3 regions of the Micromonospora sp. NPDC048999 genome follow, and region 2 is predicted to be linked to each of the others. Evidence: riboswitches for the same ligand, from Rfam matches in the RefSeq annotation. Region 2 holds a riboswitch; each other region holds the start of a gene.
What was found. A riboswitch is a leader RNA that binds a small molecule or an ion and turns the genes downstream of it on or off. The one in region 2 is predicted to bind cyclic di-AMP.
Positions count from the first base shown of each region.

Region 1: it holds a riboswitch for cyclic di-AMP, as region 2 does, so the genes downstream of both, AB0C02_RS03085 (NlpC/P60 family protein) here and AB0C02_RS18130 (C39 family peptidase) in region 2, are expected to answer to the same signal.
Region 3: it holds a riboswitch for cyclic di-AMP, as region 2 does, so the genes downstream of both, AB0C02_RS01110 (hypothetical protein) here and AB0C02_RS18130 (C39 family peptidase) in region 2, are expected to answer to the same signal.

Region 1 covers NZ_JBEZFI010000001.1:631,730-633,892, reverse strand. Annotated here, with positions in the region: gene AB0C02_RS03090 (N-acetylmuramoyl-L-alanine amidase) at 1-642, opposite strand, end outside; cyclic di-AMP (ydaO/yuaA leader) riboswitch at 878-1,015, shown strand; gene AB0C02_RS03085 (NlpC/P60 family protein) at 1,151-2,062, shown strand; gene dcd (dCTP deaminase) at 2,108-2,163, opposite strand, start outside.
Region 2 covers NZ_JBEZFI010000015.1:99,433-101,595, reverse strand. Annotated here, with positions in the region: gene AB0C02_RS18135 (alpha/beta fold hydrolase) at 1-16, opposite strand, end outside; gene AB0C02_RS18130 (C39 family peptidase) at 119-1,030, opposite strand; cyclic di-AMP (ydaO/yuaA leader) riboswitch at 1,247-1,388, opposite strand; gene AB0C02_RS18125 (hypothetical protein) at 1,676-2,163, opposite strand, start outside.
Region 3 covers NZ_JBEZFI010000001.1:223,170-225,332, reverse strand. Annotated here, with positions in the region: gene AB0C02_RS01115 (carbonic anhydrase) at 1-115, shown strand, start outside; gene AB0C02_RS01110 (hypothetical protein) at 112-1,131, opposite strand; cyclic di-AMP (ydaO/yuaA leader) riboswitch at 1,135-1,266, opposite strand; gene AB0C02_RS01105 (metal-sensitive transcriptional regulator) at 1,476-1,775, opposite strand; gene AB0C02_RS01100 (copper ion binding protein) at 1,872-2,075, shown strand; gene AB0C02_RS01095 (hypothetical protein) at 2,072-2,163, shown strand, end outside.

The DNA of each region.
Region 1 (2,163 bases), on a different contig from region 2:
CTCGTCGGCGAAGGCCGCCGCGGCGTCCTCGGTGTCCGCGCCGGAATACCGGGCCACCGCGCCGTACCAGGCCGCCGGGTCGCTGCCCGCGCCGACCGGCCCACCCAGCTCCCGCTGGTACGACGCGAGCAGCGCCGCCCCGCCCCGGATGTTGGCGTCGGCGTCGGTGCGCAGCGTCTCCTTCGACTCGCCGGTGAGGTCGGCGGCGGCGTCGAGGGTCTGCAGCGACGCCTGCGGCAGTGCGTCGCCGCTCGGCTGGGCCGCAATCGCCGGGTCGAGGGAGAGCGGCCGGGACTCGTCGCCCCGGGGGTCCTCGTTTTCGTCGACGTGGGAACTGGACGGCGTCGAGGCGACCTGCGCGGCGTCGGTCAGGTGCATCGGGCCGTAGCCGCCGCTGGTGCTGGGCTGGCCCGGGTGGGTGTCCCAACGGGATTCCAGGTACGAGACGCCGAGCAGCACGCCCTGCGGCACGCCGTACTCGGCTGCCGCTGCGGCGTACTGCTGCTGGCGGTTCTGGCTGTCGCTGTTTCCACCGGCGGGGGGCGCCGCCGCGGTGGGACCGCTGGTCGCGAGAGCGGTGGCCGCCGCGACGGCGGCGGCCAGCAGCATCCGTCTGCGCGACGGCAGGGCTGTGAGGTGCATCGAACCTCCAGATAGAGATCGGGGTCACTGCTGGTTCACCCTCACTCCGTACCTGGGTTCTGGTCAACACCTTTCCGAATAACGATGCGACCCGAAGGAAACCTTCACCGCATCCGATCGTGGTTGGAAATTCGCGTACGGTGTGTCACGGCGTCGCGGGTTGCGGATCGATAACGACGGTCCCTACTCTGGTCAGTCGTCGACCGTAGGTCCACCGTCCAACCCGGGCGGTGACGGTCCGACACCGCCGAGTCGCCTCCGGGCGAGCCGGGGAACCAGGTACCTGGGGTGAATCCGCACCGCGGTGCGGTAGGGCGACTCCCTTCCCGCCCGAACCCGTCAGCTAACCCGGTAGGCGGTCAGGGAAGAAGGAGTACGGAGCCCGGTGGCACACCATGCCCCGCGGCCACCGTCGGTCCGGTCGGTCGACCGGTCGGCGGCTGCGCCGCGTTCACGCTGGTCCCGCTTAACCACCGCCCTCGCCGCACTGGCCGGCACCGCCGTCGTCTTGACCGGTGGCGCCACGGCGGCACACGCCGAACCATCCGTCACCGAGATCGAGCGCCAGATCGACCAGGACTGGAACAAGCTCGAACCGATCATCGAGCAGGTCAACGCCACCCGCGAGGACCTCGCCGCCAAGCGCAAGCAGGCCGCCACGCTGGCCAAGCAGATCGCCCCGTTGCAGGCCCAGGTCGACCAGGCCCTCCGGCAGGTCGGCGGTCTCGCCGCCGACGCGTACAAGGGCGACACCATCTCCACCGTCAACGCGCTGCTGGGCAGCCGGTCGCCCGGTGAGCTGGTCGACAGCCTGGAACTGCTCGACCGCTTCGCGTACCGCCAGCAGCAGCAGGTGCAGGCCGTGGCCGACCTGCGCGACCAGTTGGCCGCGAAGAAGAAGTCGCTGGACGACATGATCGCCCAGCTGGCCCGGACCGAGGCCCAGCTCGCGGCCCGGAAGAAGCAGATCGACGCGGAGATCGCCCGGCTGCAGAAGCTACGGCTCAAGGTGTACGGCAACGGTGGCGGCGGCCCGCTGCGCCCGGCGCCCTGCCCCGCCGGTTACCCGGGTGGCCCCGCCGGGGTGGCGGTCAAGTTCGCCTGCGCCCAGATCGGCAAGATCTACGTCTGGGGGGCCGCCGGCCCCGACCACTACGACTGCTCCGGTCTGACGATGGCGGCCTGGGCCAAGGCCGGCGTCTCACTGCCGCACAACGCCCGGCAGCAGCACGACGTCACCCAGCGGGTCAGCCGCGCCGAGCTGCGCCCCGGTGACCTGGTCTTCTACTACAGCGACATACACCACGTCGCGATGTACGTCGGCGACGGCTGGGTGGTGCACGCCTCCGAGTCGGGCAAACCGATCACGATGAAACGCGTCGACGACGGCCAGATCAACAGCTACGGCCGCCCGGGCTGACCGGTTTGCAGGGGCTCCCGCGTCGCGGGGGCCCCTGCTCGGTGTTCAGCGGGTCGGCCAGGTCCGCCAGTTCTGCCAGGACCGGCTCGGGGTCGGGCCAC
Region 2 (2,163 bases):
CCGTCTCATCGGCCATACGGCGCAGTGTGCCACCGGACCGGCGCGACACGCGAGACACCCGCGTACGGAGTCGGGCACCGGCTCGCAGGAGCCGGTGCCCGACGGGGGGAGGGTGGGATCAGGCCGAGTAGCCGCGGGTGGCGGCCCAGTTCGCCAGGTTGATGGTGGTGATCCAGTACGACGGCACCGACGGGTTCGCCGAGTCGGCGATCAGCGCGGTCCGGCCGTCGTCCTTGTAGCCGACCACGGCGATGTAGTGGCCGCCGGGGAACGAGTGCCAGCCGCCGCTGGTGTCGGTGGCGGAGCCGGCGATGTTGACCACGACGCCCCGGCCGTCGCCGATCGCGTTGACCAGGTCGGCCTGGAGCTGGTCCATCTGCGCCGGGGTCGCGGCCTGGCCGGAGATCATGTGCGTCTGGTACGGGCTGCCCTTGACCATCTGGTTCAAGCCCCGGGTGGTGTCCTCGGCGGAGTCCGTGCCGTTCACGCCGGCGTGCAGCGGGACGGCCATCGCGTCCTGGGTGGTCTCGATGCCGGTCGCGCTCAGGGCGTTACGCACCGCGGCCGGGCCGCAGTTCCAGTAGGCGGTCTGCGCCTGGTAGTCGTAGTCGAGCACCTTGGTCGACGGCGGCTTCGGCTGCTCCGCGGGGGTCACATCCGGGTCCGCCTTGGCGGTGCTGGGCTTCGCCGACGGCGACGCGCTCGGCGAGTCGGACGGCGCGGCGGACGGAGAGTCGGACGGCGCGGCCGACGGCGACGGACTCGGCGAGTCGGACGGGGAGGGGGCAGCAGCGGCGGCTTGCACCTCGCCGTTGGCGGCGACCTCGACGGGCTGGGGGGCCAGCTCGGCGACGGCGGCCGTGCGCTCCTGGCGGACGGGCGCCTCGTCGCCGGTGGTCAGCGCGGCAGCGGTCCCGCCGGCCAGCACGAGGGCCGCTGCGGAGCCGGCAACGATCTGGTACGAGCGCTCGGTCGCGAGGCGTCGCAGTTGACGCTTCAGCCGCAGTTCAAGGTTCAGACGGTGCTTCACGTGTTCCTCCACGGGGTCCTGAGCGGGCACACGCCGGCCCGACGTGCGGAGGAACTCACGCACGTTTCTGGGCGGGATGCCGCGGGAAGGGGACGAGCCCGGTGGACCGGGCTACGGGGGCGGTTACCGGAATCCGACTCGCCGGTCAGGCGAGCAAGGGCACCGCGACGCCGTGGAGGATTGGGGAGGAACGGGGGGTGGTGCGCACGAGGCTGGCACTCCTTCCGTAACCGCCTACCGGGTTAGCTGACGGATTCGGGCGGGAAGTACGCCCTACCGCGGGCCGTAGCTCGCGGATTCACCCCGGTGTTGCTCTGGGTCCCCGGTTCGTGAGATCACGATTGAGCGGGTCGGCACGGCGTCGCCATCTGCGATCGGGAACCGCACCGGACGCGCCGACACTACCGGCGGGTCTGCCATCTGCCAAGCGCTCCCACCTGCTTAAACATCGGAATCGGCGGTGCCGACCGGAACAGCGAGCGACTGACGCTACTCAATGGGACGAGCAGTTATCGCGGAACCGTCGGGCGTGAATCGGACATCGGGTGGACGATCGGCCCGGAATCGCGGGATCGATCACCCGAGCCGACCCGGATGACCGTTTCTCCGCTCGGGTGAGCTGGCTCACCGGATTTGGGTAACGATTCAGCCGACCCGCGCCGGACGGAAGCGGGCGGCGCGGACGCCGGCCGGTACAGCCGCGCGAGCCGGGGCCACCGGCCCGGTGCCGCGCACCGGGACCGGGCCGGGGCGCAGCGCCGCGGCGGCGGCGTACGCCTCGGCGGCCAGGGTCCGGGCTGCGTCGACGGCCACCTCGGCGTCGCGCCACGCCCGCTGCTCCCGCTCGGCGGCGGCTCGCCAGCCGGCCCGCCGGCCGTCGCGTACTGCCCGGGCCAGGACGATCTCCTGCTCGGCCGGGTGCCGCCGCGGGTCCCACCCGTTGCGGCCGGCGAGGACGTCGGCGAGTTGCCGAGCGGTCAGATCGCCCCGCCAGTGCGCCGCCATCGCCGCGCGGTGCAGCCACCGCTCCCGGGCCGCGTACTCGGCCGGCGTGCGCGGGGTACGCGGCTCGGGCAGCACGGCGGTGCCGGCGAGGCGTCGGGCGGTCGCCTCGGCCCCGTCGTACGCCCGCC
Region 3 (2,163 bases), on a different contig from region 2:
CGCCGTGCTCGCGGAGCGGGTGGCCGGCGGCCACTGCGCGGTGGCCGGCATGTCGTACCGGCTCAGCGCGGGCGAGGTGCGGACGGTGGCCGAGATGCCCGCCGGCACGCCCTAGAGCAGCGACATGTGTACGTGGTCGGTGTGGTTGGACGGCCCGCTGTAGGACTTCCAGCCGGTCGCCGGGAACCAGATCTGCCGGTTCCAGATCACGTAGTAGATGCCCAGCCGGTCGGCGTTGCGAATGAGGAAGGCGGCGACGTTGTTGCCGTACATCCGCATGTCGTCGTTGTGCCAGGGCGAGAAACCGCTGTTCTGCAGCGACCAGTCGCAGGCCCGGCCCTTCGGGTGCTCCCACGGCCCGCCGGGGCGGTAGCAGCTCACGAAGCGGTTGAAGCCGGCCCGCTTGACCTCCTTGTAGGCGTGCAGGGTGCGCGGGGTGATGTAGCCCGAGGTGGTGGGGTCCTTCGCAGTGCGTGACTCGGGCTTCCACGTCCCGTCGGAGTTGCGACCGGGCCCGATCCGGGCGACCGGCGAGGTGGCCGAGACCAGGCCGCCGGTGAAGCCGCGGCCACCGACCAGCGCCAGCGACTTCTCCGCCTCGGCCTTCGCGCGGGCCATCGCGTTGGTCTGCTTCAGCTGCTCGCGTACCTCGGCGTCGAGCGCGGTCTTGGCCTGCTCCGCGCGGGTCTTCGCCTCGTTGATCGCCGCGAGCTTCTGCGCGTTGACGAGGTTCAGCTCGTCCAGGCCGGCGGCCCGCTCGACGAACGCGTCGGGGGTGTTGCTCTCCAGCAGTACGGCCAGTACGCCGATCCGGCCGGTGCGGTAAGACTGCGCGGCGATCTGGCCGACCTGTGGGCGCAGCGCGTCGAGTTCGGCCCGCGCCGCGTTCACCTCGAGGGCCAGTTGAAGCTGGCGCTTCTCCGAAGCCTTGAGCTTTGCCTTGGCCTGGAGATAGGCGCGGTTCGCGGCGTCGATGACGTCCGTGATGAGCGGAGGGTCGTCGTCCTCCTCGTGCCCGGACGGGTTGGGGCTGGGGGGCGCGGCCGGGGCCGGGATCGGCCCGGCGACGATGGCAAACGCGGTCAGCACGGCCACCACGGGTGTCAACCAGCGGCGCAGGGGTGCCGTCACAATCGTTCCTTCCTTCGACCGCCGACCGGGTTAGCTGCCGGGTTCGGGGCGGAACTGGCCCCTACCGCTCGCGCGGATTCACCCCAGGTACCTGGTTCCCCGGCTCGCCCTCGGGCGATTGGGCGGCGGCACCGCAGGCGCCGATGCGCGCCTTCGGCGGTGACCGGCAGCGACGTTACCTGAGAGCCCCTGCGTCGATCTACGCCCGGAAGCCGGCCAATAGCGCGATTTCGTCGTAGCCCTGCGTGATCAGTATCGCGTTGGAAATCGGTGGTTACGCTGCGCAGCGTCACCATGCAACCTGCGTGCTGCCGTCCGGGCTTCGGCCCGGCCCCGGCTCCTGGTCAGCCGCGTTTCATCAGCCGGCCGACGGCGGCCATCATCTCGGTGGCCATCTCGTCGGCGCGGCCCTCGGCGGCACCCTCCCGCATGCAGTGCCGGGCGTGCCCGTCGAGCAACCCGAGGCCGACCTTGTCCAGGGCGGCCTGGATGGCGGAGATCTGGGTCAGCACGTCGATGCAGTAGCGGTCGTCCTCGACCATCTTTTCGATGCCGCGGACCTGGCCCTCGATACGGCGGAGCCGCGCGAGCAGCTGTTCCTTGCTGGCGGTGTAGCCCCGGGTCGGGGTCGTCGGTGCGGTCATGACGTCGAGGATAGCGTACCCCTAGGGGGTATGGTACGTTCGCTGTCGGGGGTCGATACCCCCACCGGGTAGCGGTAATGGAAGGAAAAACTCGCGATGGTTACCACCACGTACCAGGTGCAGGGCATGACCTGTGAGCACTGCGTCAAGTCGGTCAGCGCCGAGGTGGGCGCGATCCCGGGCGTCAGTGACGTCCAGGTCGACCTGGCCGCCGGCAGTGTCACGGTCACCAGCGAGGGCCCGTTGGACACGGACGCCGTCCGCGCCGCCGTGGACGAGGCCGGTTACGACCTCCAGTGAACACGGTGACGAAGGTGGGCGGTTTCATCCTCGGCCTCGTGGCGGTGTTCGGCACGGCGTACGGGGTCGGCCAGCTGACCGGCCCCGT